4 regions of the Streptosporangium becharense genome follow, and region 1 is predicted to be linked to each of the others. Evidence: riboswitches for the same ligand, from Rfam matches in the RefSeq annotation. Region 1 holds a riboswitch; each other region holds the start of a gene.
The links. Region 1 has a riboswitch for cyclic di-AMP ahead of F4562_RS25240 (coiled-coil domain-containing protein). Riboswitches for the same ligand answer to the same signal wherever they lie in the genome.

Region 2: another riboswitch for cyclic di-AMP. It lies ahead of F4562_RS29525 (CHAP domain-containing protein); the one in region 1 lies ahead of F4562_RS25240 (coiled-coil domain-containing protein).
Region 3: another riboswitch for cyclic di-AMP. It lies ahead of F4562_RS35195 (hypothetical protein); the one in region 1 lies ahead of F4562_RS25240 (coiled-coil domain-containing protein).
Region 4: another riboswitch for cyclic di-AMP. It lies ahead of F4562_RS18230 (C40 family peptidase); the one in region 1 lies ahead of F4562_RS25240 (coiled-coil domain-containing protein).

What each region holds. Positions count from the first base shown of each region.
Region 1 is NZ_JACHMP010000001.1:5,735,425-5,742,826, reverse strand. Features, by position in the region: gene F4562_RS25255 (HD domain-containing protein) at 1-492, shown strand, start outside; gene F4562_RS25250 (DeoR/GlpR family DNA-binding transcription regulator) at 576-1,376, shown strand; gene galT (galactose-1-phosphate uridylyltransferase) at 1,373-2,452, shown strand; cyclic di-AMP (ydaO/yuaA leader) riboswitch at 2,525-2,661, shown strand; gene F4562_RS25240 (coiled-coil domain-containing protein) at 2,664-3,635, shown strand; gene F4562_RS25235 (DinB family protein) at 3,770-4,273, shown strand; gene F4562_RS25230 (MarR family winged helix-turn-helix transcriptional regulator) at 4,260-4,781, opposite strand; gene F4562_RS25225 (M50 family metallopeptidase) at 4,792-6,099, opposite strand; gene F4562_RS25220 (response regulator transcription factor) at 6,292-6,897, shown strand; gene F4562_RS25215 (PP2C family protein-serine/threonine phosphatase) at 7,026-7,402, opposite strand, start outside.
Region 2 is NZ_JACHMP010000001.1:6,787,305-6,794,706, forward strand. Features, by position in the region: gene F4562_RS29510 (carbohydrate ABC transporter permease) at 1-632, opposite strand, end outside; gene F4562_RS29515 (ABC transporter substrate-binding protein) at 716-2,059, opposite strand; gene panD (aspartate 1-decarboxylase) at 2,862-3,305, shown strand; gene F4562_RS29525 (CHAP domain-containing protein) at 3,750-4,454, opposite strand; cyclic di-AMP (ydaO/yuaA leader) riboswitch at 4,473-4,614, opposite strand; gene F4562_RS29530 (TetR/AcrR family transcriptional regulator) at 5,216-5,794, opposite strand; gene F4562_RS29535 (oxidoreductase) at 5,810-6,694, opposite strand; gene F4562_RS29540 (hypothetical protein) at 6,850-7,402, shown strand, end outside.
Region 3 is NZ_JACHMP010000001.1:5,445,085-5,452,486, reverse strand. Features, by position in the region: gene F4562_RS23925 (DUF4032 domain-containing protein) at 1-390, shown strand, start outside; gene F4562_RS23920 (roadblock/LC7 domain-containing protein) at 545-925, shown strand; gene F4562_RS23915 (hypothetical protein) at 930-2,258, shown strand; gene F4562_RS23910 (roadblock/LC7 domain-containing protein) at 2,269-2,697, shown strand; gene F4562_RS23905 (hypothetical protein) at 2,710-3,081, shown strand; gene F4562_RS23900 (alpha/beta fold hydrolase) at 3,129-3,989, opposite strand; gene F4562_RS23895 (hypothetical protein) at 4,185-4,850, shown strand; gene F4562_RS35195 (hypothetical protein) at 5,100-6,089, opposite strand; cyclic di-AMP (ydaO/yuaA leader) riboswitch at 6,398-6,547, opposite strand; gene F4562_RS23885 (DUF4253 domain-containing protein) at 6,839-7,402, opposite strand, start outside.
Region 4 is NZ_JACHMP010000001.1:4,135,548-4,142,949, reverse strand. Features, by position in the region: gene F4562_RS18250 (ATP-dependent Clp protease ATP-binding subunit) at 1-5, opposite strand, end outside; gene F4562_RS18245 (histone-like nucleoid-structuring protein Lsr2) at 285-617, opposite strand; gene F4562_RS36395 (RDD family protein) at 1,884-3,068, opposite strand; gene F4562_RS18235 (amino-acid N-acetyltransferase) at 3,155-3,820, opposite strand; cyclic di-AMP (ydaO/yuaA leader) riboswitch at 4,159-4,317, shown strand; gene F4562_RS18230 (C40 family peptidase) at 4,326-5,375, shown strand; gene F4562_RS18225 (helix-turn-helix domain-containing protein) at 5,679-5,912, opposite strand; gene lysX (bifunctional lysylphosphatidylglycerol synthetase/lysine--tRNA ligase LysX) at 6,918-7,402, opposite strand, start outside.

The DNA of each region.
Region 1 (7,402 bases):
CACACCACCGCCCATCTGGAGGCCGTGCTGGCCCACGTCGACGCCCTCGCCCACCATGCGGACAACCCCGACTTGGTCCGGCTGGCGGCCTGGTTCCACGACGCGGTCTACGACCCGCAGCGAGGCGACAACGAGGAGCGCAGCGCCCGCCTGGCCGAACGCGCGCTGCCGGAGATGGGGCTGCCGCCGGAGGCCGTGGCCACGGTCGCCCGGCTGGTCCGGCTCACCGTCACGCACGACCCGGCTCCCGGCGACGCGGATGGCGCCGTGCTGTCGGACGCCGATCTGGCGATCCTGGGCGCGCCGCGGGAGATCTACGCCGCCTACGCGGCGGCGGTGCGCGAGGAGTACGGGTTCGTCCCCGAAGACGCCTTCCGGAAGGGCCGGGCCGCCGTGCTGCGCTCACTGCTGGAGCTACCCGCGATCTTCCGGATCGCGGACCTGGAGGTCGCCGCGAGGGCCAACATCCATGCGGAGCTTGAGCGGTTGTGATGGTTTACCGTCGTAACCAAACAGCATCCCCCAAGCAGTCTGTGGTAATTTGCTGAAGTCTGGTGGATTTAAGGAGTGAGTCGATGCTCGCCCAGCAGCGGCAGCAGGCGATCCTGGAGAAGGTGCGCGGCAGCGGCGGCGTCAGGGTCGCCGACCTGGTGCGGGAACTCGGCGTGTCCGACATGACGATCCGCCGCGACCTGGAGGTCCTGGCCGAACGCGGCCTGGTGAAGAAGGTGCACGGCGGCGCCACCGCCGCCGGGCCCGGATCGACCGAGGAACCGGGGTTCGCCGCCAAGTCGGCCCGTCAGCAGCCGGAGAAGGAGGCGATCGCCCGCCACGCCGCGCGGCTCGTCCAGCCCGGCACGGCCATCGCCCTGTCCGCCGGGACGACCACCTGGACGCTCGCGCACTTCCTGACCGAGGTGCCCGACCTCACCGTGATCACCAACTCGATCCGGATCGCCGACGTCTTCCACCGCTCTCCCGGGGGCGACCGCACGGTCGTGCTGACCGGCGGGGTTCGCACCCCGTCGGACGCCCTGGTCGGCCCGGTCGCGGTGACGGCGATCCGGGGGCTCCACGTCGACACGCTGTTCCTCGGGGTGCACGGGATGAGCACCCGCGCCGGGTTCACCACACCCAACCTGCTGGAGGCGGAGACCAACCGGGCACTGGTCGCCTCCGCGCACCGGCTGGTCGTGCTCGCGGACCACACCAAATGGGACACGGTCGGGATCAGCACGATCGCCGAACTGTCCGAGGCCCACGTCCTGGTCACCGACTCCGGCCTGCCCACCGAGGCCCGCGAGGAACTCGCCGCCGCGGTGGGCGAGCTGATCATCACCGAACCGCAGCAGGAGAGCGAGGCCCTGAGCCGATGAAGCGCACCGTCACCCACCTGGCCGACGGCCGCGAGCTGTTCTACTTCGACCGGCGGGACGACGCGGACCGCGGCGCGATCGACGAACGCGACCTGCCGCCCCGCCCGCCGGCCTCGGAACTGCGTTACGACCCGCTCACCGAGGAGTGGATCGCGGTCGCCGGTCACCGTCAGGGCCGCACCTTCCTGCCACCGGCCAGCGAGTGCCCGCTGTGCCCGTCCCGCCCCGGCCGGCTGACCGAGATCCCGTCCCCCGACTACGACGTGGTGGTCTTCGAGAACCGCTTCCCGTCCTTCTCCACCCAGCCGGGGGCGTACGAGCAGGTCGGTGGGTTGAGCGAGGTCCGCGCGGGGGCGGGCCGCTGCGAGGTGGTCTGCTTCACCTCCGACCACGACTCCTCCTTCTCCCGGCTCTCCCCCGAGCAGGTCGAGCTGGTCATGGAGGCGTGGATCGACCGCACGGCGGAGCTGTCCGCGGTGCCGGGCGTGGAGCAGGTGTTCTGCTTCGAGAACCGGGGAGCGGAGATCGGGATCACGCTGGCCCACCCGCACGGTCAGATCTACGCCTACCCGTACGTCACCCCGCGCACCAGGACCACCCTGGAGGCGGCCCGGCGCCACCGGGAACGGACCGGCGGCAACCTGTTCGCCGACGTGCTCGCCGCAGAGCGGGAGGCGGAAGTCCGGGTGGTCGCCTCGAACGAGCACTGGACGGCCTTCGTCCCGGCGGCGGCGCGCTGGCCCGTGGAGGTGCATCTCTACCCGCACCGCCGGGTGCCCGACCTGGGGGGTCTGGAGCCCGCCGAGCGGGCCGCGTTCGGGCCGCTCTACACCGACGTCCTGCGTCGCCTCGACGGGTTGTTCGACATGCCGATGCCCTACATCGCGGCCTGGCACCAGGCCCCGGTGAACGTCGGCCGGGATCTGTCGTACGCGCACATGGAGCTGTTCAGCATCCGGCGCGCGGCGAACAAGCTGAAGTATCTCGCCGGATCGGAGTCGGCGATGGGGGCGTTCGTGAACGACGTGCTGCCGGAACAGACAGCACATCTTTTGCGCTCCGTTGTCACGAATTAATCACCGATAGGCATCAAGTTAAGGTCGCAGGAGTATTGGAATACCACTATTATCCTTCCCACATCAGCACTAACTGCTGATATGCCTAATCCCAGGCGCCTCGCCAGGGAGCCGGGGACCCACCGCATCTGGGGTGAATCCACATCGATGGACGGGCTTCCTCCAGCCCGAACCCGTCAGCTAACCCGGTAGGCGGAAGGAGAGGAGAGTCGTGGCGGCCTCGTCCACCACGTTCCGTCGCCACGCGGTCTGGGTTCTCTGCCTAGGTGCTGCCGCGGCGTTCACCCTCGGTGCCCCCACCGCGGGCGCGGCCCCCAAACCGACCGAGGCCGAACTCCGTGCCGAGCTGGCCAAGCTCGGCAAGAAGGTCGACAAGCTGATCGAGGTGTACGCCGCCAAGCGCGCGGCGCTCGGGAAGGCGCAGAAGGCCGAAGCGGTCGCCAAGAAGAACCTGCAACGGGCGGAGACCGCCTACACCGACGCCAAGAAGCAGATCAGCTCGATCGCCCAGATCCGCTACCAGACCAGCGCGGAGAGCCTGCCCGCGATGTTCTTCGCCTCCGACCTGAGCGGTGCGGCGATGATGGAGCAGCTCACCGCCGAGCAGAGCGCCCACCTGGAGGGGTTCGCCGGCCGCCTCGACGACAGGGAGGAGGCCGCCGAGGAGGCGGCCCAGCTCACCGACGAGATCAGACAGGAGGCCGAGGAGGTCCAGACCCAGCGCGACGAGGTCGAGGACCTGATCGACGACATCAAGGGCAAGCTCGACCGGCTCGTGCCCGTCGGCTCCGGCCGCCGCGCCGACGGCACCTGGATCCCCCAGCTGCCCACCGGCGCCGACAACATCACCGACCGGACCCGGATCATGCGCGACGCCGTCATACGCCGCTTCGACCTGCCCTACACGGTCGGCTGCTACCGGTCCACGCAGGACGGCGGCGAGCACCCCCTGGGCCGTGCCTGCGACTTCATGATGAGCACCGGCGGCGCGATGCCCTCGGCGGCCAACCTCAAGCTCGGCGACGAGATCGCCGCCTGGGCCCTCAAGAACAAGGCCAGACTGGGCGTCAAGTATGTGATCTGGCGCCAGCGCATCAACCACGGCTCCGGCTGGCGCTTCATGTCCGACCGCGGCGGCGTCACCGCCAACCACTTCGACCACCCGCACATCTCGATGTACTGACCATGCGGCCCCGGAGTGGCGCGAACGGCCACGACACCGCCACCGGTCCCGGCCGGCCTGCCGCCCCGCCGGGCGGGGACGACCGGCGAAAAAAGGTATGACAACGGCGGGACGTCCCGACAGGATGGAGAACCATGACCGACACCCGGATCGATCCCCCCTTCATCGCCGACGAAGGCCCGATGCTGCACGCCTGGCTCGACTGGCACCGGGAGACCCTGGCCGTCAAGTGCGCGGGGCTGACGGAGGAGCAGTTGCGCCTGCGCTCGGCGGAACCGTCCACGTTGTCGCTGCTCGGCCTGGTCCAGCACATGACCGACGTCGAGCGCAACTGGTTCCGCAACGTGCTCAACGGTGAGGGCACCACCGGGATCTACTACTCCGACGACGATCCCGACGGCGACTTCGACACTCTGGAGACCCCGGTCGACCAGGTGTTCGAACGGTGGCACGGAGAGATCGCGCACGCCAGGAAGCTGTCGGCCGGGCTGCCGCTGGACGAGGTGGGCAAGGCGCAGCGCCGCGGCCAGGACGTCTCGTTGCGCTGGATCCTCGTCCACATGATCGAGGAGTACGCCCGGCACAACGGGCACGCCGACATCATCCGCCAGCGGATCGACGGGGTCACCGGCGAGTAGCGGACTCCCCCAGCGCCTCGGCGATCACCTGGTCGAGGTTGGCCAGGTTCGCCGGGCGGGCCGTGGCGGCCTCCGCGAAGCGTGCGAGCAGGCGGGCGAAGGTCTCCCGGTCGGATTCGTCCCAGTCGGCCATCAGGCCGTCCAGGTAGGTCCGCCGGTGACGGACGACGACGTCGAGCACCCTGCGGCCCCGGTCGCTGAGTGTCAACCGGGCCCGCCTGGCGTCGACCGCCGACTCCTCGCGCTCCACGAACCCCGCGCCGACGGCGTCGTTGACCAGCCTGCTGGCGGTGGACGGGTCGACGTCCAGTTGTTCGGCGACCGCGCCCACGGTCACCTCGGGCACGTCCAGGCTGAGCTTGTGCACGGCGTGCACGACCATCACGTTCGACATCTGCACCGGGCGCTGGGGTTCCCCCGCCCTGCGCGGACGCAGCGGCCGCGCCCATATCCGGCGCAGCCGGAACAGCGCCACGTCGATCAGCGCTCCGGGCGTCCCGTCGTTCACGGCGCCACCGTCAGCCGGAGAGGCGGACGGGGTTGACCAGGTCGGCGTACATCAGCAGACCGGCCATGATGATCATGACGAAGGCGATCGCGTAGGTCAACGGGAGCGCCTTGGCGATGTCGACGTGGCCGGGCGTGGGGCGGCGGGTGACGCGCGCGAAGCCCCGCTTGAGGCCCTCCCACAGGCCACCCGCGACGTGGCCGCCGTCCAGCGGGAGCAGCGGGAGCAGGTTGAACAGGCCGATCGCCAGGTTGAAGCCCGCCAGCAGGTTGATGAAGATGACGATCTTGTTCTCCAGCGGGGCCGCGGACGCGGCGATCTCACCGCCGATACGGCTGACGCCGATGACGCCGATCGGGCCGTTCTTGTCGCGTTCGTCACCGGAGAAGGCCGCGTTCCAGACGCCGACCATCTTCTCGGGGAAGCGGAGGAGCGAGGCGGCGGTGGCGGAGGTGAGGTCTCCCATGTGCTCCACCACGGCGCCGAAGCTCTGCCGCTCGATGACGGTCGTCGGGCTGACCCCGAGGTAGCCGACCCCCTTTTCGATCTTGCCCGGTTCGTCGAGGGACTCGCGGTCCTGGGCGATAAGGGTGGCGTTCAGGGTGATGTCCTGACCGGCCCGCCTGACCCCGATCTCGACGGGCCCGGCGCCGTTGGCCCGGATGGCCCGGGAGGCCGCCTCCCAGGTCGCGGTGGGCTTGCCGCCGACCGAAAGGATGACGTCACCCGGCCGCAGCCCCGCGGCACTGGCCGGGCTGGGCCGGTCGGCCGCGGTGCACTCGGGGTTCTTGACGTAGTCGGCGGCGGTCTTCACGCACTGCGGGATGGAGGCGATCTCGTTCTTCTGCACCTGGATGCCGAAGCCCATCAGCACGACGCCGAACAGGATGAAGGCCAGCAGGAAGTTCATCGCCGGGCCGCCCGACATGATGATGACCTTCTGCCACCAGGGCTTGCGGTAGAAGACCCGGTCTTCGTCTCCCGGGCGGACCTCCTCCAGCGCCACCTCGCGTGCACTGTCGATCAGCCCCTGCCAGGGGCCGGTGGAGACCGAGCGGAGCGTGCCGGGGGCGTCGGAGGGGCGGGGAGGCAGCATGCCGATCATCCGGATGTAGCCGCCGAGCGGCAGCCACTTGATGCCGTACTCCGTCTCGCCCTTGCGCCGCGACCACATCGTCGGGCCGAACCCGACCATGTACTGCGTCACCTTGACGCCGAACCGCTTGGCGGGCACCAGGTGGCCGATCTCGTGCAGCGCGATCGACAGCATCAGCCCCACCAGGAAGATGACGATTCCGATCACGTAGGGCCAGATCACAGGTTCATACCCCCGTCGGTTTCACCGGCAACACCCCATAAGAGATTAGCCCACATATCACGATCGCACGCCGCCGCCGGACGGACCGGTGGATCAAGCCGCTTGCGCACCCTTTGCCGAGAGGAGAGACTTCGTTGACATTGAGCGATCATCCGATCACTCTTTGTGGGAAGAAGTCGGGAGAGGAGCGTTTTGATAGGAATCCTGGTTGCCGAGCATCTGCCCCTGGTGCGGCGCGGGCTGGTGTCGTCGCTGGAGTGCCAGGCCGGCCTCAAGGTCGTGGCCGACGTGGCCAACGGTGAGGCCGTCGTCCCCGCGGCCCTGCGGTACGCACCGGAGGTGGCGGTCATCGACCTGGATCTGCCCGGCACGGACGGGTTCACCGTGGTGCTGCGGCTGCGCGAAGAGGTGCCCGGCTGCCGGGCTCTGCTTCTGGCCCGCGATCCGAGCCCCCGCCAGGTCCGGCAGGCCTTCGCCGTTCACGCGCTCGGTTTCATGAGCCTGGAGGTGGGCCCGGAGCAGCTGGCCGACGGGGTGCGCAGGGTCGCGGCCGGCCGCCGCGCGGTCGACTCGGAACTGGCGGTGGCCGCGCTGAGGTCCGCGGAGAACCCGCTGACCCGCCGGGAGCTGGACGTGCTCCGGCTGGCGGCCCAGGGAGCCGGCCCCGGCGAGATCGCCGATCGGCTGTTCCTGTCGGTGGGAACGGTCCGCAACCACCTGTCGCGCATCATGTGCAAGACCCAGGCGCGAAACCGCCTCGACGCGGTCCGCATCGCCGACGACGCCGGCTGGCTCTGACGGTTCCGGCCCGCTCCGGTGCCCGCGGAAGGACGCGGCCGGAGGACACACGGAGGGCACACGGAGAACCATGGAAGCCCACAGAAGACACGGAGCCCGGCGGAGGGCAGTGGGCCCGGAGTTCCCCCTCAGGGACGCCAGATGAGGATCAGAGCGCAGTCGTCGTTGTGCCCGGCCGACATGGAGGTGACGAGGTTGCGGGCGCCGTCGCGGAAGCCCGAGGGCACCAGACGCTCGGCCTCGCCCAGCAGGCGGTCGAGGCCGGCGTCGATGTCCCGGCCGGGCTGCTCGATCAGGCCGTCGGTGTAGAGCATGAGGGCGTCGCCCTTGCGGAGCATGCCCTGGTCGGTCTCGCAGTGCAGGTCCGGCACGACCCCCAGCACGACACCCTTGGCGGTGGAGACCCGCCATGTCCCGGCGCCCGCCTCGAACTTGACCACCGGGGGATGGCCGGCCGAGGTGATGGCGTACTCGCCGGTGGCGAGGTTGAGCCGGACGTGGACGG
Region 2 (7,402 bases), 1.1 Mb from region 1:
GGGATCGTCTGCATGGCGGCCAGCAGGATGATCGCGTTGTAGCCGGTCCAGCGCCAGTCGATCATCGTGGAGATGGCGATCCAGGCGGTCCAGCTCTGGTTCTGCCATTCGATCCGGTCGACGCCGAACAGGCCCAGGAACCAGTTGGCCATGCCGTAGTCGCGCGCGTAGAGCTGGGTGAAGACCACGGCGACCGCGACGACCGAGGTCACCAGGGGAAGCAGGATGCCCAGGCGGAAGAACAGCCGTCCCCGGATGCGCTTGTTGAGGGCGTTGGCGAGCATGAGCGCCAGGACGAGCTGCGGGATCGTCGACATGACGAAGATCCCGACTGTGTTGATCACCGAGTTCCAGAAGGCCTCGTCGGCGATCAGCTCGATGTAGTTGTCGAGCCCGAGGAAGGTCTTGTCCCCGCCCAGCTCCCAGTCGTGCAGGGAGACCCACAGGGTGTAGCCCAGCGGGAAGACCCCGAAGAGCGTGAAGAGCAGGAAGTACGGCGAGACGAGGAAGTAGGGGGTCGCCCGCAGGTCGAACCTGGCGAGCCCACCGCCGCTCCGCGCGGGCTTCGCGGGTCCGGGCGGGTGGGGACCGGGCCGCCGCGCGGGGGCGGGTGCGTCGACTTTCAGGGACATCGGTCAGCCTTTCAGCGAGGGGGCAGGCGACGGGCCCGGCGGCGGAACAGCCGTCGCCGGGCCCGTGCGGATCGGGACGGGGATCAGCCCGCCGCCTTGGTGCCGGCCTCGACGAACTTCGTCCAGGCCTCGCCGTAGGGGATGGAGCCCTTGTCCATGCCCTCGAGAACCTTCTCCGCTGCGGTCTTCACCTGGGCGTGCTTCTCACCCAGGAAGACGGGGAGCAGGTCCTTGACCGAGGCGCCGAAGATCTGGCCGGTCGGGGCGTCGTTGAAGAACTCGTTCTTCAGCTCCGCGACCGCGGGGTCCTGCTGGGCGGGGATGGAGCTGGGGAAGGCCGCGGCCTCCTGGAAGGCCAGCACGTGGCCCTCCTTGCCGGTGAGGTAGTTCAGGACCTCGGCGGCCTCCTTGGGGTGCTTGCTCTGCTTGGGAACGGCCAGGTAGGAGCCGCCCCAGTTGCCGGCGCCGCCGGGCACCGCGGCCACGTCCCACTTGCCCTTGTTCTCGTCACCCGCCGCGCCGGAGACCACGCCGAGCATCCACGCCGGACAGCCCATGGTGGCGAAGCCGCCCTTCTTGATCGCCGCGTTCCACTCCGGGGTGAAGGAGGCGAGCTTGGCGGTCAGGCCCGCCTCGCTGAAGGACTTCACCGTGTCGAAGGCCGTCTTGATCGCCGGGTTGGTGCCGATGACGAGCTGGTTCGACTTGTCGAAGTAGGAGATGTTGCCGTTCTTCGGCGCCTCCTGCGACAGGAGCACGTTGTAGAGGGTGTTCGGCCCGTCGATGAACTTGGGGTCGTCCTTGCCCTTGTTGGCGGCCTGGAACTTCTTGCCGGTCTCCATGAAGGCGTTCCAGTCGGGCCAGAGCTTGCCGACCTCCTCGCGGTCGGTCGGCAGACCGGCCTTCTCGAACAGGTCCGTGCGGTAGCACATGGTCATGCCGCCGATGTCGGTGCCGAGCGCGAAGAGCTTGCCGTCCTTGTTGAGGCCGTTCTCCCACTTGGCCGCGGGGAAGTCCGCCTTGCGGCTCTCCAGGCCGTACTGCGACAGGTCGGCGAAGAACTGGGACCGCGCCTTCATCAGGCCCATGGCACCCTCGTCGATGCCGACGATGTCCGCGGCGCCGCTGCCCGCCTGCAGCTTCTGCAGCAGCTGGGGCAGGTAGACGTCCTCGAAACGGTCGGTCAGGTTCTGGTACTTGACCTGGATGTTGGGGTGCTCGGCGTTCCACTTCTCCACGGCCTTGTCGTAGCCGAAGTTCTCACCACCGCCGAAGGTGTGCACGGTGATGGTCACCGGCTCGGCCGCGGCGCCGCCGCTCGCGGTGGAACCGGCGGGCTCGCCGGAGCCGCACGAGGTGATGGCCAGGGCGGTCACCGCCATGACCGCGACCGCGGCGAGCCTGCCCTGCCGCTTGCTGTTCAACATTCCGGACCCCTCTCAGGTGGTCGCCCGAATCAGTGGGAGGTGACACCGCGGACCGGTCCCCGAATGACGTGTCGTCCACGGTGCGGTGTACTCAATGTGCTTTGGGAGCGCTCCCACGAAGCGTGGACGATCGGCAACCAAGGCGTCAATATGCCGAAACTCAACCGTTACATCTGGCTCGGTTTGAAGGGATGGTCGGCGAATTAGGGGATATACGCCCCATATGGTGACTTGGGAGCGCTCCCATCACATGCACGCACAGTCAGGGCATTTCGGGGTTCACGGGTGCGGGTGAGCCGCGCGGATCACCCCTGAGGCGTGGGGGAACCACGTGGTCCGGTCCGGTCGTCGGCGTCCGGCTCGGCCTCGGTGAACCGCGTGGTCCGATCTGAGCGCCGGTGAACCGGGGGTGCCGCTCTCCGCCGATGGCGGGTGGCCGTCGGACGGCCCTCGGGCCGCTGGAGGACCGCAGAAGGGTATGGCCGGTCACGTCCGGCGGCCCGTCGTGACGGCCGTGGAATATGATCACATCGGTCGTCATGCCTTCGGTCTCCGATTCGCCGCCGACCGTCCGGGCAGCGTCATGACGTGGCTCGGTTGAATGCCTTTCCGGAGGGGTGTGGCGCACTCTCCGATCGGCGTCCCATCCCGGGGCGGCTTCGACGGACATCGTTCACCGGCGATCCGCCGACGGAGACGTCCGTCCGTCGCGCACGCGGAACGTCCCGGCCGAGCGCGACCGTCACCCGCGGCTCACTCCGACCACCGCCCGATCCGTTTCCCCGATCGCGAAGGACACCACGTGTACCGCACCATGCTGCAGAGCAAGATCCACCGTGCCACGGTGACCCAGGCGGACCTGCACTACGTCGGCTCACTCACCCTGGACCGAGACCTGATCGACGCGGCGGACCTCCTGCCGGGCGAGAAGGTGGACGTCGTCGACATCGACAACGGCAACCGCCTCAGCACCTACGTCATCGAGGGGGAACGGGGCAGTGGGATCGTGGGGATCAACGGCGCGGCGGCCAGGCTCATCTCGCCCGGCGACCTGGTGATCATCATCGCCTACCGGCTCGTCACCGACGACGAGGCCCGCGACCTCAAGCCGAAGATCGTGTTCGTCGACCGGGACAACCGTCCCGTCGACGTCGGCTCCGACCCGGCCCGCGTGCCCGACGTGCCCGAGGCGTCCGGGCTGGCCCGCGGGGACGAGCCCGTGGAGGAACCCGCCCGACGGCTGTGACCACGGCCCACGCGCGACAGCGCCCGGGGGCGCCGCTCGGTCGAGCGGCGCCCCCGGGCGCTGTGATCCGGCGGTGCGCCGGACGGCGCGGGTCGCGCGCCGTGCCGGGCGAGGCCGGCGTCGCCGCCGCGGGAGCGGGGCAGGCCGTGGGGGTTCACCGGGTGCGGAGGGGAACGGATCATGCCGTACCCGGTTCATATCAGGTGGAGCACGGTGGGCCGGCCCGTGCGGCACCGGCTACGCCGGGCGGAACACGCGGGTGGCCTGCGGTTCACCGGATGCGACGGGCGGACCGGCTGCGAGCGGTCCGCGCGGCACCGGATGCGCCGGGTGGGGCGATGGCGAACGCGTGGCCCGTGTCATGCGGGCGGGCCGGCGGTTCGTGTCATGCCGGGGGCCGGCGGTGTGTGCACGGCCCGTGTCGCGCCGGGTGGAGCGGACGGGTCATCCGGCGTAGACCGGGTAGCCGTAGCCGACGACCTGGGACTTGGGACGGACGCGCTGCTCGACGCGGCCCTCGCCGGTGTTGCCCTCGATCGTGGTGATCGTGCCGTCGCCGTTGTCCTTCTTCACGAAGCCGACGTGGTCGATCGCGCTGATGTCCTTGCTGCCGTTCCAGTCGAAGTAGACCACGGCGCCGGGCTTGGCGGCCTGGCCCCAGTGCTTGTTGGCCTTGAACCACTTGGCGTGGGTGACGGTGTAGGCGTCCCAGCCCATGGTGGGCCGGATGCCGGCCTGCTCGCCGACCCAGGAGACGAACATCGCGCACCAGGGGGCGTTGGCGTAGGCGCGGACGTTGCCGCCGTCGCGGGCGACGGTCTCACGGGCGCGCTGGGAGGCCATGTACCAGCTGTGGAACTTGGTCCCGCCGCCCTGCGCGTTCTCGCGGACGCCGATCTGCTTGGAGGCCAGCTCCAGGACCTGGCCGGCCGACACCTTGGGCAGCTTCTCCGCCTGGATCTCCAGGGGGGTCTTCGCGACGGGCGCGTTCTTGGCGGTGCTGACGGACTCCGCCGGAGGGGCGGCGACGGGGGAGTGGCTGTCGGCGAGCGCCGCGGGGGCGGTGATGCCGCTCACGACGGCGACGGACACGCCGAGGACCAGCTTGGTGAGGCGGGGGGCGTTGGGGGTGGGGTACTGCTTGGCCATGCGGGGGTTCAGCTCCTTGCTTCGCTTCCATTCCGCCTACCGGGTTAGCTGACGGGTTCGGGCTGGGAAGTGCCCTACAGCGCGTACGAGCGCTGATTCACCCCTGGAACGTGGTTCCCCGGTTCCGCGACGGGTGTCGCGGATTCGGCGGCCGCGCTCACCGGGACGGGATCGTCCGGGCGGAACGCGGTCGGGCAATGTGACGGCAATGCTCAGGCCTCGGAAGACCTAGGCGTTCGTCATGAACAGGACGAAGGTACGTGATTCGGACAGAGGATTACAAACACGACACATTGCCGTCGCTTGGTAGTACGTCCGAAAACGGGGGGTAGAACGGGGCGTCGCCGGGTACGGAGGAGGGGTCCCGAAGGGGCGATCCGGCGTCGGAGTCGTCGTGTCCGGCGGCCCGGGTGGTCAGGGCGTCGTGGCCGGAAACCCCTGCGGCGACGGGGATCCAGGTGTTCCGTGCCCGCCGGACGATCTTCGTGGAAGGGTGTGGGCGACCCTGCCGGGCCGTTTCCGGACACCCCTTCCATGATCGCTGATTGTTCGAACACCATTTCGATGGTAAAAAGTATGGCGATGGTACGTGCCGCACCATGAAACCCATGGGACGGTCATGGCGATCCGCCCTCACCGGAGGGCCGCTCTCGGTCCGGGGGCACCGGGGATGCTCCGCTCTCGGTCCGGGTACCTCCGGACGGGATGCTCCGCTCTCGGCCGAGGGCACCCGGCGGTGCGCTCGCGCCGCCTGGTGCGCCTCAGGTCCCGGCGGCCGACCAGGCGCGGATGAGCGGAAGTAGGATCCGGTCGACCGTCTCCTCGACGAACGTCCGGTCGAGCGGGTCGCCGGTGAAGAACAGGCGATACCACACCGTCGCTTCGGTGATCTTCTTGATCTCCGCCGGATCGACGCGGCCGGACAGCTCGCCGCGCTCCCTGGCGCGGTCGAGCAGCGGCGTGGTCCCGGTGATGTCGGCCCTGGGCACGTGGTCGCGCAGGGCGGCGGCCAGCTCGGGAGAGTTGAGCAGGGCCGGGAAGAGGCCGAAGATCAGGGAGTGCTTCTGTTCCAGGGTCCGGCAGAAACCGGTCACGGCCTCGATCAGGTCACCGCGCATCGTCCCGGTGTCGGGCGGGGCCGGGGCGTCGACCTGCAGGTGGTTGCAGACCAGGTCGACGACCAGGGCCTCCTTGCCCGGCCAGCGACGGTAGATCGTCGCCTTGCTGGCGCTGGCGCGCCTGGCGATCTGGTCGACGGACATCCGGTCGTATCCGACCTCGGACAGCAGCTCCGAGGTCGCGTCGAGGATCGCCCGCTCCCGCAGGGGGTCGAGACGCAAGGTGCCTCCGGTGGATCACGAGTGCTGTCGGGCCACCTCGAATCGTACGCCGGTCAGCTCCTCCGACGTCTCCCACAGCCGCGCGGCCAGGGCCGCGTCCAGCGCCTTCGGCGAGCGGCGCATCTCCTTCAGGCCGGGGCCGACGAATTCGCCGCCCTTCACCTCGGGAGAGGTCGCGGCGTAGAGGGAGGGCACGGCACCCTCGGCGGGTGACCGCATCACCAGGCGCATCAGGACACCGGCGGGGCGGGTGAGGACGCCCAGCTTCGCGATCCCGGTGGCCGTCGCACCCGGATGGCTCGCCAGGCTGAGCAGGTCCACCCCGGCGGCGGTGGCGCGGCGCTGCAGCTCCGTGGCGAACAGCAGGTTGGCCAGCTTGGAACGTCCGTAGGCGGAGAACCGGTTGTACCGGCGCTTCAGCCCCAGGTCGTCGAAGTCGATCGTGCCCAGGGCGTGCGCGTCGCTGGAGACCGTGACCACCCGCGCTCCCGGGCGGGCGAGCAGGCGGGGCAGGAGCAGCCCGGTCAGCGCGAAGTGGCCCAGGTGGTTGGTGCCGAACTGGGCCTCGAACCCGTCGGCGGTGGTCCGCCGGGGGGTCATGCCTATTCCGGCGTTGTTGACCAGCAGGTCCAGTGGCTCCTCGACGGTCGCCGCGAACGCGCGCACCGACCGCAGATCGGCCAGGTCGAGCTCACCGACCTCGACCGTCGCCTCCGGGACCGCCGACCGGATCGCCTGGAGCGCCGCCCGGCCCCGCTGCGGGTCTCGCGCGGTCAGGATGACCCTGGCGCCGTGGCGGGCCAGCTCCAGCGTCGTCGGCAGGCCGATGCCACTGGTGGCGCCGGTGACGACCGCGGTGGAGCCGGTCAGGTCGGGGATGTCGCCGGGGGTCCACATCATGTGCTCCCTGTGGTGTACGAAACGGTTCCGTACACTACGGTAAAGGGCGTCCCAAGAGGACGCAAGCGGGCGTGGTCGGCTGTTCACCCGCAGTTCCCGGGGGCGTAAGCCCGCCGGGTTACGTTGAGGCGGTCGTGAACGGGTCATCGCCCGGCGTGGAAGACGGTCGAGACCACGCGCGGGAGCAGGGTTCGGCCGTCGCATGGGTGGAGTCCCCGCTGCAGATGCTCTGCGCGGTGGAGGCACACCACGCGGGGTTGCTCGGCCCTCGCACCCGTCTCGTGCCCCGGGCCAGGCTGCGCCCGCTGGCCGTGACGGGCCGCGAACTCGACCACCTCGACCTGCCGCCCGGCCTGGAGCTCACCGCCCCCGAGCCGGACGTGCCCCGCCCCCGCCGGGGCGCCACCTGGGCGGTGGGCGACGCCTTCTCCGGCAAGGTCCAGGCGCGCTGGCTGACGGCCTTCCCCGGGCGGACCGTGATCGTCGACGACGGGCTGGCCACCATCAGGCTCCTGGAGTTGCTCACCGCCCCGGCGGGCACGCCTCTGCTGCGGGCCCGGGGGCGATCCGGCCGGCTCAGGACGCTCCTCGGCGTGGCCGCCGGGTTCAGGCTGCGTGCCGCGGCCCGCGCCGGACGACTGTCGATCTTCACGGCGCTGCCCGTCCCCGAGGAACTCGCCCGCGCCGTCCGGGACAGGGGGGCCGAGC
Region 3 (7,402 bases), 290 kb from region 1:
CTGATCGTGCGGCCCAAGGTCGTGGACGCCGGGCACCACCAGCGCAGGCTGCTCCGCCTGACCGGCCTGGACGTGGAGGAGAACCAGGCCAGGCGCCTGCTGAACGACCTCGACTCCTTCCGGGTCTCGCGCGGGCTGCGGCACGAGGACGAGGCGATCGTCGCCCACCACTGGCTGGCGGAGGTCTTCCAGCCGACCGTGGAGGCGGTCCCGGAGGAGCTGCGGGGCAAGCTGGAGCCCGCCCAGTTCTTCCATGAGGTGCTCGACCACCGCTGGTTCATGTCGGAGCAGGCCGGGCAGGACGTCGGACTGCCCGCCGCAGTGGAATCGTATGTGAAGAATGTCCTTGTTTTTAAGCCGGATGAAAAGGCGCTTATAGCCGAGGAATAATAGAAATCTCTCCACCTGGGGTGCACATTCTTCTACCCGGTAGATGAAACCTCTTCCGGTTTTCACCGGAAGCATGGTGAAGACAATGGATTTCTGAGGGTTTTCCCTACGCTTGCCCAGCGACGCGTTGGAAGTCGGCGGCGAGGGAGAGCCCGTGCTCGGAATCGAAGACTGCCTCACTGCGGTGATGGCCATCCCCGGCGCGCTGGACGCGATCCTCATCGATCAGACCAGCGGGACGGCCGTGGCGACCGGTGGCGGAAGCCGCCGGCCGGATGCGGAGAAGTCGGCCGCCGGCCTGAGCGAGACCCTCCGCGCCACCCTGGACGCAATCGCCGTCGCCTCCCCCGGAGGAACGGTCCGCCTCAACGACATGATCATCACAACGGACGGCGGCTACCATTTACTGAAACCGCTGGAGACCGTTTTCAACGGCCCGCTGGTGATTTATGTCCGGCTCGACCTCGAACGCTCGAACCTGGCGCTGGCCCGGCACCGCCTGCAGGCACTCTCCGGCGATCCGATGACGACGTGAGCCCATGTCGAGCGTCGAGGCCATCCTCAACGAACTCGCCGGCGGCCACGCCACCGGGTCACTGCGTCTCGGCGAGGCCGGGACCTTCTACCTCGTCGACGGCCGCGTGACCCACGCCGAGAGCGCGGTCGCCCCCCGGGTGGAGGACCTGCTGGTCACCGGCCTCGGGCTCCCCGCCCCGACGGTGCACCGGGCCAGGCAGGAGTCCACCGCGGAGGCGTGCGGCGGCGAGCTGCTGGTCCGCCGGGGTGCGCTCACCAGGGGCGAACTGGAGCTCTGCGCGCTGACCGCGGTGCTCGACGCCGCGTTCTTCCTACTCGGCCCCGGGCCGGGTCCGGGAACCGGAACGGGGCCGAGAACCGGGACGGGGTCTGGTCCGGGAACCGGGACGGGGTCTGGTCCGGGAACCGGCTCCGGGATGGCTCCGGGTTCCGGATCGGGGGCCGACCTGAGGCCCGGTTCCGGAACCGGCTTGAGCGGGCGCCGGCCCCGGTTCCGGCCGGGAGAGCGGCACTGGCTCGGAGCGCAGCGGTACGTCGAGGTGACCGGGTTGTTCCGGGAGTGCGCACGCAGGAGAACCCAGCTGGAACAGGCCTGGCCGCACACGGACCTGGACACCTCCCCCGTCGTCCCGGTACGGCGCGTCACCGCCCAGCGGGTGGTGCTGACCTCGCTCCAGTGGGAGGTGCTGATCGGCGCCGACTCCTCGGCCACCCCTCTCGACCTGGCCCGGAAGCTGGGCCGCCCCGCGTATTCGGTGCTGCTCGCCGTACGCCGCCTCGCGTCGTCCGGCCTGCTCCGCACCCCGGACCCAGCCCCCCTGGGCGGAGGCCACCCCGCACCCGGAGGCGCTCTCACCCCGCGCGACGCAGGTGCCCCGCCCTCCGAGGGCCCGCGCGCCGCAGGCGCCCCCGCGTCGCAGGACCCACCCGAGCCGCGTGCAGAAAAGACGGTGCCCCCCTCGGTGCCCCCCTCGGTGCCCCCCTCGGTGCCCCCTTCGGTGACCGCCTCCTCTGCCGTGCCCACCATGCCCACCGTGCCCACCATGCCCACCGTTCTCGCCGCGCTCGTCATGACCGCGGCACCCCCCGTGGCGAGCACCGCGGCACTCAGCGGGTCCGCCGGTGGGTCCGCCGCAGTGTCCTCCATGGAGCCCGCCGCACCTGCCGTGGCGGATCCGCTGCCCAGACGGGCGAGGGGGGCCACGGAGATCCCGGCAGCCGGGACGGGCTCTCCGGTACGGGCGACGGACCGGCTTCCCCGGGCGACCGGGGACCCGACCGACGTGAGCCTGCTCATCCGGCTCAGGAACGCATTGGAGGCACTGACGTGACCCTGGTCCGATGCCGATAAGGCTGCGGACGCTGAAGCTGATCGGAAGGAGGACGCCGGTGGAGTTGCGCGAGGAGGTGCTCCGCGAGATGGCGCTGCTGCGGGAGCGCATGCCCGACGTGAACGGGAGCATCGCGTGCAGCGTCGACGGCCTGACGATAGCCAGCGACCTGGAAGGTGACAGCGAGCAGACCGGCGCCCTCTCCTCCGCGCTGCTGGCCCTCAGCCGCCGGATGACGGACATGGCCGGCAAGGGCGCCTTCGAGGAGACGCTGATCTCCGGAACCAACGGTTACGCGGCCTGCTACGCCGCCGGCCCCAAGATCGTCCTCACAGTCCTCGCACGCCCCGGGACGAACCTGGGCCTGCTCCGGCTGGAGGGCCGTAAGACGGCGGCGCGGCTGGCCGCCGTCGCATCCCGTATATCGCTGACGCACTGATCGGAGACACCAATGGGCAACATGGACATCTCTCTCAAGGAGATGTTGGCGATCGACGGCTCCATCGGGGCGGTCGTCGTCGACTACAACAGCGGGATGGCGCTGGGTGCGCTCGGCGGCTCCAAGGATCTCGACCTTCAGGTGGCCGCCGCCGGCAACACCGAGGTCGTCAAGGCCAAGATGCGGACCATGGAGTCACTCGGCCTCAAGGACGGCATCGAGGACATCCTCATCACGCTCGGCACCCAGTACCACATCATCCGTCCCATCAGCGGCCGCGGCGGCAAGGGGCTCTTCCTCTACCTCGCGCTCGACCGGAACCGGGCCAACCTCGCACTGGCACGCCACACCCTGCGCGCCATCGAGGAGCGGCTCGAAATCTGATCCTCCGGTACGGCCCGCACCCCGGGAGGCGCGGGCCGTACCGGAGCTCACCGCTCGGCGGCGGCGGTGAGCGCGTCGATCTCCTCGACGAACCTCGGCCAGAGGGCACGGGGAAGGTCGTGTCCCATACCGGGGAAGGTGACCAGCCTGGCGCCGGGAATCGCATCGGCGGTGGCGATCCCCCCGGAGAGCGGGACGAGCTGGTCGTCCTCGCCGTGCAACACGAGCGCGGGGATCCTGAGCTCCTTGAGCCCCGGAGCGCGGTCGGCGGAGGCGAGGATGGCGGCCAGCTGCCGGGAGGTACCCGCCGGGTCGTAGGAGCGGTCGTAGCTCAGCCCGGCCACCCGCTCGATCCGCTCGTGGTCGAACGGGTAGCCGGGTGAGCCGATGACCTTCCAGGTCTCCAGGGCCCGCCGGATCGCGGTCTCCCGGTCGGGCGACGGCGGCGACATCAGGGCCGCCATCGCCGCGTCGGTCGGCGGGGCGGCCTGCGGACTCGGCGTGGACATGATCGAGGTGAGGCTGCGCACGCGGTGCGGGTGGCGGATCGCCAGCGACTGGGCGATCATGCCGCCCATCGAGACGCCGACCACGTGGGCCGCGTCCCAGCCCAGCACGTCGAGCAGCCCGGCGGTGTCGTCGGCCATGTCGTCCAGCAGGTACGGCACCCGGCCGCCGCCGCCCAGGACGGGGGCCCCGGCCTCGTGCAGGTGGGTGCTCTCGCCGATGTCGCGGTTGTCGAAACGCACCACGTGGTGCCCGCGGCCGGCGAGGAGGCCGCAGAACTCCTCATCCCAGTGGATCATCTGGGAGCCCAGCCCCATGACCAGCAGAAGCGGGCGTCCCCCGGGGGAGCCGAAGGTGTCGTAGGCGATCTCGATGCCGTTCGCCGAGGCTCGCAGAGTCATGTCCCTCCCACTGTGCGGATCTCGCAGAACAGAATCTCATTCTGTAGAGAGGGGGGCAAGCTCGGAGGTCATCCGGCCGAGGGGGAACCGGTCAGCCGGGCGGGGGACGGCATCCGCGGAGGGACGGCCTAACCTTGCGGCACGCCCTCGTCGCCTCGGCACGTGTCCGGGCATGAAGGTACGAAGGAAGGTCCCGTGTTCGCGTTCCCCGCCCCTCGCCCGTCCCACCGGTCACCACGTCCGCGCGCCGCCTCCCGGAGGCGCCGAGCCGCCGCGGCGGTGGCCGCGCTCGTCCTGGGTACGGTGCCGGCGTGCACGTCCGGCACACCTGACACACCCGGCGCGGGCGGCGCCCCGGACACGGCTCCCGCCGGGAACGTCCACCGCCTGACGATCCCCCCGGCGCAGAAGGCGGGAAGCGTGCGCCTCGACGGCATGTGGCCCTTCCTCACCCGCGAGGAACTGATGGAGCGACGCCCCCACGTCCCCGACCTCGCCGTGCAGAACGCGGTCCAGATACGGTACGAGGAGATCAAGAAGGCCAAGGGCCAAGACTGGACCCGGAACCTCATCTTCACCGGCTACGACGTGACCATCCGCGCCGACCAGCAGGCGCCGGTCGTCGACCGCATCCTCGACGACTTCGTCGAGGGCGAACCCGACCGGGAGTTCACCGTCCCCACCGGCTCGTTCGGCGGTCACGCCCGCTGCGTGGGGGAGGAGATCTCCCTCAGCGAGACCGGGATGTGCGTCTGGGCGGACGACGGCACCGTGGGGGTGGTGCTCGGCGCCATCTTCACCGCCGCCGAGCTGACGAAGCTGCTCCCCGGCTTCCGCGCCGCCGTCGAACGCCGACCGTGAGGGCGGTCGGCGTTCGGCGCGACGTGGCAGCGCGGGGTGGCACGGGGCGACACCGTACGACACGTGGCGACACCGTACGACGCGCGGCGTAGCGGCAGCGGCAGCGGCAGCGGCAGCGGCACAGTACGACGCTCGGGGTGGCGCGGCGTGGTGCAGCGCGGCCAGCGCGCGGCGTGGCGCAGGTGCGGCGTGGTGCAGCGCGGCCGGCGCGCGGCGTGACGGAGGTGCGGCGCCGGACCGTGGAACGTGTCAGATACCCCGGCGGCCGGTGGAGCGGCGCAGGCGGCCGGTGACCAGGTAGGCGCCACCGCCCACGACGGCCAGGCCGGCCAGGACCACCGCTACGGCACCGGTCGAGTCGGAGGGGGAGGTGGCGGCGGCGTTGGCGGTGCCGGCCAGGTTCCGGGCGTCCTTCTCGGCCGCCTCGGCACCGGTGGCGGGCACGACGTTCGCGGACGCGCCGGCCTCCGGCGCGGCGACGGGCTCGGTGGAGGACTTCGCGGCGGGCTTCGCGGCGGACTCGGTCTCGGCCTCGGGCCTGACGGCCTGCTTCGGCTCCGCGACCACCTTGGGCTCCTGCGCCTTCTTGGGGGCGGGCTTGGCGACGAGCGGCTTCGGCGGGGTGGCCGGGTTACGGTCCTTGCGGCCCCAGGCACCGGTGGAGAAGGCCACCGGGTGGTTCTTCCTGCCCACGCCGTCGCCCCACTTGGTGATGACGTACTGGACCTTGATGTGGCCCATGCCGCCGTTGCCGTTGACCATGAGCGTGCGGGAGTTGAACGTGCCGCCGGTCAGGTCGGCGAAGGTCTTGGCGTCGAGGTCGAGCATGATGCCCCGGTTGGAGGGCTCGCCCGGACCGCGGTCGCCGACGAAGAACTTGGCCTTCTTGCCCTTGTAGATGACGTAGCCCTCGGTGAACAGGGGCCAGCTCGGGCTCGCGGCCATGCCCTTCTGCATCGGCTTGCCACTGGCGGGCAGACCGGTGTCGCCGGCGCGGCCGGAGGAGTCGTCCCAGAAGTAGGAGGCCGTGGTCGATCCCTGGAGCATGACCCTCTCACCGGCGGCCTCGGGCGTGTCGGCCACCGGGGCGGTGTGCACGGCCGGGACGGCGGGGGCGAGGACCGGGGTGGCGGCGGAGGCGGGGAGCACGGAGGTGACACCGGCGGCCGTCAGCGCGCTCGCACCGACGAGGACTGCCGCCGCGAGGCGGTTGCGGTACGGGCCGAAGGAGAAACGCATGGGAGAAGGGGCTCTTTCGCGAGGGAACAGGGCGGCCTCGTGCGGCACACGGCGGAGGCACGGGCGAGTACGCGCTCGACGAGAAAGGCGTAGCGGGATCTACCGGGAGCTACGCGGAGCGCGGGTGGGAGCACACCGCGATCGGACGCGGTGAAAGAGGTCTGGTGAGCTGACGACGGCGGCCCGGGGAACCGGCACGCGAAGGGCCACGGGGGCGGGACGTGCGGGGTCCGGGACGGAACGCGCGGGTCTACGGGACCGGTACGGCCACGGAACGCGCCGACACGGTGACGCGGTGATCCATGGGGATCTCCTCTCCATCTCGTCTACCGGGTTAGCTGACGGGTTCGGGCGGTGGAGTTGCCCTACCGCCGCGGGGTCGCGGCGGATTCACCCCGGGAAGGTGGGTCCCCGGCTCCCGGGGCCTGGCGGCCCTCGGGACTCGACGTCGGCCGGCCGCTCCTTCTTCTGCCGAAGGGCAGGTCACCGACCGATAACAACCAGGACACTACCCAGTGCAATCGGACAAAGCAAAGCAAACCCCACGAAAAGCCCAGAAGATCTACCTACTACCTTCAAGAAACCCTTACCCCGGGACGCTCCCCGGGAGGCCGGAACGGCTGTCACACGGCCGTCCCGGCGTCCCGTCCCGAACCTGTTCCCGAGCCCGTCCCGGCGTCCCGTCCCGAGCCCGTCCCGAGCCCGTCCCGACGTCCCGTCCCGAACCTGTTCCCGAGCCCGTCCCGCCGTCAGTCCCACCAGAACGACCAGGCGTTCCTGCCCTTGATCTGCTCGGCGTAGTCGATGAGGGTTCCGGCACCCTGGATGATGCTGTCGGGGCAGAACGTCCAGTGCTCGGCCGCGACGTGCAGGGCGTGTTCCGAGGTCGTCGGCGGCGCGGCGACGCTCAGGTCGAGGGTGTTGAACCCCATGCCGACCACCCTCGCCCCGAACCTGTCCTCCCAGCTGCGCACCACGGCGGCCAGCGGGACCATCCACTCGTTGTGGTTCAGCGCACCCTGCCAGCCCATGACGGCGAGCGCGTCGGCGCCCCGTTCGACCGCGACCAGACCGAGCGGGGTCCTGCGCTCGGCCACCAGGCCGGCGTACCAGTCGGCGACCACACCCGGGTCGGCGACCAGCCTCCCCGGCGGCGCGGGCCCGGGGCATTGCGGGCCGAAGGGGTCGAGCAGGTCGATCTGGTCGGCGTGGGCCTTCGCCACCCAGTCGGACCAGACCTCGGTCATGAACGCGGCGGCGTGGTAGTTGTCGATCTCGGTAGGGGCGTCCGGAGCGATCTGCCCGGCCGCCCA
Region 4 (7,402 bases), 1.6 Mb from region 1:
AACATCTCGTCGCTCCTCACAGAGCGGTCAGGCAGGTCCGGGATATCCGGGCCCTGTCATCCCGCATGGTAGCCCCGACCCGGCGACCGCTCTACGCAGAAGACGTTCCCCGAGAGCAGGGCGTTCACCCTCCATCCAACTACCTACGGGGGGTGCGATGTTCCCGCTACGCCGCAAGCGAACGACGTTTATCCGTCCCTCAAACGCTTCATGCGGTCATGGCCGCCACCGGACCCCACCGTGACCGCCATAACCGCATGATTCACGCGATCTACGAACCGACTCTAGTGAGCGGCCTCGTACTGCTCGACGATCTTGGAGGCGATTCGGCCGCGCTCGCTGACATTAAGGCCGTGGGACTTGGCCCACGCCCGGATGTCGGCGCTCTTCTCTCGCGTGAGTGCCCGGCTTCCGCCCGCACGGCGGCGGCGGGGCGCCAGGGCGCCGGAACGACGGGCGCTCTGCACGAAAGGCGACAGGGAGTCGCGGAGCTTCTTCGCGTTAACGTCACTCAGGTCAATCTCATAGCTGGTGCCGTCAATCGCGAAGGCGACCGTCTCATTGGCCTCGCCCCCATCGAGGTCGTCGATGAGAATCTCCTGGATCTGCTTGGCCATCTACGCAATCCTTTCGCGGAGTATTGTTTGATTCACAGCTAAACATATACCCGCAATCGAGGGGCGGCAATTCCGCCGACCGGCGATTCCCGGGGAACCGTGCCCCGGAGGGATCAGCCCTTCTGCGGCCCGGCCGCGTCGGGCTGTTTTCCCGACCGCCGGGCGGCCGCTTCACCCCGAAGTAGCTTGACCACTCCGAAGATGAAGGCCCCTCCGACGACCGCGGGGGGTATCAACGCGGACAATACGTCGTACATTCGTCCTCGCTCCGCACCGTAGGTGGCTTTGTGGGGGACCATGGAAATGTGGTGGCGACTCCCGGGCCACACGGGTCGCGTGCCCGACGGGACCGGTCACGCCCACCACGACCATAGCGCCACCGGGTGGCGGCGCGCGGCACAGGGGCGACCATGTCTGCCACTGTCTAGCTTAATGCTTCTCTCCAGCCGCCTTACCGGTTGCAGTACGTAAAGCCGCGGGGAAAAAACCGACAGGGTGATCGAGTGATCATCATCGTCTCCCGAAAACCAATGACGCCTCAGGTCCGGGCCCGTGCCGTCACCGGCGCTCCGGCCGCGAAAGCCCTGGTGAAGGGGCTTGCGACCGGACTGCACGGTTCTCGGTCACGAGTCTGGAGATCTATGCTGACAGGTTCATCACGACAATGCCCACCGCCTGCTTTGAACGCCCGGGTAGAGACCGGCCCGCTTCATCGCGCCGACAGACGCGATGGGGCGGGTCCGTGGAACAAGACGGATCTTCAACGCTTTCTCGCCAAGAGTACGACCCTCTCCGGCGTCGAGTACATAGTCGTAGCCCTTATAACCACCAAAGGCGATGAGCACTTCCGGACAACCTCGGCAACACCACGGCCCTCGCACCGGATCGCTAAGAAGAACTTCACCACCCGTCCGGAAGGAGCCGGAGAAGCCGGGGAAGGCTTAGAAGAATCCTCCGGGAGAGGCGCGAAGATGACGCCGCGGACGATGCGGCCGGCCGGTGGCGAGCCCATTCGACGGCCGGCCCTTGAAGTCCCGGCGGTGGCCGATCCGGCATTGACATCTCATAGCGCGGGTCCGCCGCGTGTGAGACCGGCGATGATTCTCGGCCGGAGCCCCGCGGCCTTCCGGCGGGCCGGGAATGGGTTTGCACCCGTCCCGGGGCACGGGACCGGCGCCGTTACCCGGCCGCCTGCGGGCACCCAATTCCCCCCGACGCACGAAAACGGGGCCGGCGGTCGCACCGCCGGCCCCGTTATTCGCGGGACTACTTGACCTTGACGACCACCGTCTCGGCCACCTTGTCGTGCAACGCCTGCTGCAGGGGCTTGTCCCACAGCAGCCACAGAATGTTGACCAACATGAAGATGCTGGCGGCCCAGCCCAGGAACGGCACCCAGTTCACGGCCTGCGGGCCCCAGAGCACGCCGGCGCGCTTCAGCGCGACGTCGGAGGACAGACCGCCCGGCGGCAGGACACCGCCGACGGGCACGACCTTGATCCCCATGACCATCTTGCCGACCGTCTGGCCGCCCCGGGAGAGCATGAAGAACTCGTAGGCGAAGAAGATGGCCGCGATGATCAGTGTGCTGACGAGACTGGCGGCGAACGCCCCGCTCGCCTCGACGGAGTCGCCGGTCTTGTAGTTGTAGCTGGGCGCCGTGACGAGGATCAGGCCTATGACGATGGTGACGACCACCGCCGGGATCGCAAGGATGATGCCGTCGATGAACCGCGCCACCAGACGCTGCCACCACTCCGCGAGGGGGGCGGGGGCTCCGGGGGGACCGCTGTAGGCCTGCTGGCCGTAAGAGGGCGTCTGGGCGTAGGAGGGCTGCTGGCCGTACCCGGGTTGAGCCTGTTGGCCGTAGCCGGGCTGCTGGCCGTAGGAGGGCTGGGCCTGCTGACCGTAGTCAGACTGCTGACCGTAACCAGGCTGAGCCTGCTGACCGTAAGAGGGCTGCTGGCCGTAACCGGGCTGAGCCTGTTGGCCGTAGCCGGGCTGCTGGCCGTAGGAGGGCTGGGCCTGCTGACCATAGCCGGGCTGCTGACCGTAACCAGGCTGAGCCTGCTGACCGTAGGAGGGTTGGGCCTGCTGACCGTAGTCAGACTGCTGACCGTAACCCTGCTGCTGGCCGTAACCAGGCTGGGCCTGCTGACCATAGCCGGGCTGCTGGCCGTAACCAGGCTGAGCCTGCTGACCGTAGGAGGGTTGGGCCTGCTGACCGTAACCCTGTTGCCCGTACCCGGGCTGCTGGCCGTAGCCGGGCTGGGTCTGTCCTGGACCGGTGTTCGGCTGCGCGCCCTCCGACCGGTATCCCACAACTGTCACATCGGGGTCGTGCCCGCCGGGGGCTCGGCCCACATTGTGCTGCCCGTAATCCGGCTGTCCCGAGGGGTTGCGATCACGCTCGGGATCATCCTGTGGATACGGCGGCTGTCCGGTGCTCACCGCGTCACCTCACTTAGACTGCGCATGCGGCGTATGTAGACTCACATGCTTGCTGCTGCACAAGGTATCGATATAGGTATCAACAGTCACCTTTCCACTGAGTCAGCCCCGCCGTCATGAAAGTCCGGCTCGCGTGTCAGATGAAGCAGCATGCGGGTGTTGCCCAAGGTATTCGGCTTGACGTGCTCCAGGTCGAGGAACTCGGCGACGCCTTCGTCGTACGAGGCGAGGAGCTCGGCGTACACCTCCGGGGAGACGGGCGTGCCCTGGATCTCCCGGAACCCGTGGCGGGCGAAGAAATCGACCTCGAAGGTCAGGCAGAAGACCCGGCGCAGGCCGAGTTCCACGGCGGTGCGGATGAGCGCCGAGACGATCCGGTGGCCGATCCCCATCCCCCGGCAGTCGGGGTCGACCGCGACGGTGCGGATTTCGGCGAGGTCCTCCCAGAGCACGTGGAGCGCTCCGCAGCCGACGACCCGGCCCGCCCCGTCGGTGGCCACCCAGAACTCCTGGATGTCCTCGTAGAGGGTGACGGTGGCCTTCTCCAGCAGCCGCGGCCCGGCCCCGCCGTAGGTGTCGACGAGCCTGCGGATGGCGCGGACGTCGGGGGTGCGGGCACGGCGGACGACGACCTCGGTGGCACCGGGGCCGGCCGGGTCCCGCTCCGTCTTCTCGCCCCCCGATCGGGAGGGCCGTCCCCCGGCGACGGCGCCCGGGGCCGTGACGGGGGAATGCTCCGCAACCTGGTCCATGACTGATCAGCGTACGTCCTCGGCGGACCCTAATTACGGCTCATCCATAACACTCCCGCTCCGGCTCCGAGATGGCCGCCGACCGGCGAATTGCCGCGCCGCCTCCGGCGAGACCACGCAATGTGGCCGATCTCATCTTCGGTACGCCCGCGGACCTGGGGAGACCGGGGGCCACAGGCGTCACGGGAACGATAAAGGCAGCGTAATGGGCATGTGGATCTTGAAGCGATGTGATGCTCCCGTGACATTTCAGTTGCGCAAGCTCTACGAAGTTCACAGTTCTGGTTGAGCAGGAACCTCCGTTGCACTAATGTCCGTGCTCGATGTCAGAGACGTGAAAGCCTGACCCGCCGAATCCCCCACCCCCGGGGGAGCCGGGGACCCACACTTCTCCATGAAGTCCCCGGGGTGAATCCGAGTGCCACCGGCGCACCCGGTAGGGCTGCCTCCGGCCCGAACCCGTCAGCTAACCCGGTAGGCGGCCGAGGAGAAGAGGAGCCTTCTGGTGAAGCGCACGCGCGACCGCGGACGAGAGCACGCGGGCAGCGATGCCCGCGGTCGAGAACGCACATCGCGCAGGCTCCGCCGCCGTATCGCGATCATCGGGACGGCCTTCGCGCTCCTGACCCTCGGTACCCCGTTCATCGCGGCCACCGCCGACCCCCGGCCCAGCCTCCAGGAGCTGGCCGACCAGGCCGAGAAACTCCACGACGAGATCGGCACGCTCACCGAGCAGTACAACGGGGGGCGGGTCAAGCTCAAGCAGGCGCAGCGCGCCGCCGAAAGCGCCAAGAAGACCCTCGCCACCAGCGAGTCGGAGCTGAAGATCAAGCGCGACAAGGCCGCGCTCCTGGCGCAGAGCAGCTACATGGCGGGCGAGCTGACCTCCGGGCTCGCCTTCAGCCAGTCCGCCGATCCCGACTCCTTCCTCGACCAGGCCACCACCGCCTACGCCCTCCAGCAGCAGCAGAGCGAGGAGGTCGCCCAGCTGAGCCGGGCGATCGAGGACGCCAGGCAGGCGCAGGCCACCGCCAAGGCCAGGACCGAGGAGGTCCAGGAGCTCCTGTCCGACATCGGGAAGAAGCGCAGCAAGATCGAGCGGCTGGTCGCGCGGGTCGAGAGCGACCTGTTCAGCGAGGTGCGCACCCGGGCCGCCAGCAACCGGGGAGCCCGGGTGAAGGTCGAGGTGCCCATCCCCGGAAGCGGCAAGGCCGCCGAGGCCGCCCGCTGGGCACTCACCCAGCAGCTCAAGCCGTACATCTGGGGTGCGGAGGGGCCCAACGGCTTCGACTGCTCCGGGCTGGTCATGTGGGCCTACCAGAAGGTCGGCATCAGCCTGCCGCACTACACCGGCGACCAGTGGGCCGCCGGCACCCACATCTCCAAGGACCAGCTGCGTCCGGGTGACCTGGTGTTCTTCTACAGCGACCTGCACCACGTGGGGATCTACCTCGGCGGCGGCCTGATGGTCCACGCGCCGCGCACCGGGGACGTCATCCACATCGCCAGCATCGAGAACCGGCCCTTCGCCGGCGGCGTCCGCATCGCCGACTGATCCGGCCTGCCCGCCAGCGGGCAGGCCATCCGCCGGCGGGGTGTGCCTTCCGGCGCCCGGGTCCCGGGCCGGGACCGGGCCGCGGCCGGGGGCGAGTTCCCGGGAAAGCGGCATGACCGGGCGCGGCCGACCGCCGCCGCCGCTGCGGCAGGAGACCTCCGACGCCGTGGGTGCGGACGGCGCCGCGGCGCGGCGGGGAACGCCGGTCGGGTCGGGCCCGGGGACGCCCCGACCCCCCCTGTACGGCCCTGTGGTGGCGCGTACGACCACGGGCGCGATGCCCGGAGGAAAAGGGTGAGGGCCCTAGATGAGACGGCGGCGGGCCGCCCAGGCCACGGCCTCGATGGCCGTGGCGACGCCGATGCGGTCGCAGATGCCCCTGAGCCTGCGCCTGACGGTCCGGCCGCTGATGTCGAGGCGGCGGCCCACCCTGTCGACGGTGACACCCTTGGCGAGCTCCGCCAGAAGCACGAGATCGTCATCACTGAGATCGATGTCGCCCGGGCCCACGGGGCTGTCGCCATGGCGCGAATCCACTTCCGGATATGCCATCTGGAGTCACTCCCCCCGCTCAGGAATCCGGACGTGAAGACGCCGGGAATCAATACCGCCCGTCAGGAACGGTAAACGCCATGTTCAAAGGTCGTCAAGTTCCGCTCTTCACGACACGCGGCCACTATTGACATAGTACGTACAACATGGAGTACTGATGATATGTCGCCGCCTTTGGCACTAAGTCCCGACAAGGCCGAGGCACAGGCCCGGCCGTCGTCGGCGCGCGGCAGCAACGACCCTCACAGAACAATCTTTCGCCATGCCGCACGCGCGGAGATCCTCGCAGGTCCACGGCCTGGACCGGGTCCCGTTTTCCGGAAGAAACGATCCGTCGGCGGTAGTGCGCGGCCTGCGGTCACGGCCTTGACGCCCCCCGGGAAAACGCCCCGCAATGGGAAGACCGCACGCTGCCTTTGCGGCATTCGATGATTATCATTTGGCGCCGCCCGGATACCCCGCGGTATGCGGCACCGGCGGAATATGGTTCCCATGTCGTTCGGCGACCCGACGGTAATTAGGGGAACGACCACGCCCGCGACGGACACATCGGGCCGACCGGGACCCGGCCCGCCTGCCCCGGCCCGCGCCGACCCGGCGTACGCGCGCCGCCGAAGGTCACGAGGACGGGATCCGCTCTGTTTCGGACAGCCGGAAAGCACGGCCGGCCACCGGGCACGGTCTCGCACACCGAACGACCGAAATACCCGACCGACCCACCGGCCGCCTCCGCGCACCGCGGTCGCTGAGTCGTCGCCGGCGCCACTGAGGCGCCGCTGAGTCACTACTGGGCCGCCATCGCGCGCTCCGCGGGCGGCGCCGCTTCCATCCCGGACGCGGCGCCGGATCGGTCGTCGACCGATCCGGCGCCGCCGTGCGCACGGGAGCCTCACACACCGCGGCGCACCGGCCGGTGCGCGAGGTGCGGCGCCGCCGCGCGGGGGCCTCACCCCGCCGGGGCCGGCACTCCTGCCCGATCGTCCGCTCGGCTCAGCCCGCCGGCTTGACCAGCGGGAACAGGATGGTCTCGCGGATGTTCTTACCGGTGAAGGCCATGACGAGCCGGTCGATGCCCAGCCCCATACCGCCGGTGGGCGGCATGCCGTACTCCAGCGCGGTGAGGAAGTCCTCGTCGAGCTGCATGGCCTCCGGGTCACCGCCCGCAGCGAGCAGGGACTGCTCGGTGAGGCGGCGACGCTGCTCGATCGGGTCGACCAGCTCCGAGTAGGCGGTCGCGAGCTCGGTGCCGAACCCGATCAGGTCCCACTTCTCGGTGAGGAGCGGGTTGTCACGGTGCTGACGGGTCAGCGGGGAGGTCTCCAGCGGGTAGTCCATGACGAACGTGGGCTGGACGAGCGTGTGCTCGACGAGAGCCTCGAAGATCTCCTGGACGAGCTTGCCCTGGCCCCACTTCGGCTCCCAGTGGACCCCCCGCGTGTCCGCGAGCTTGCGGACCTGCTCCAGGGGGGTCTCGG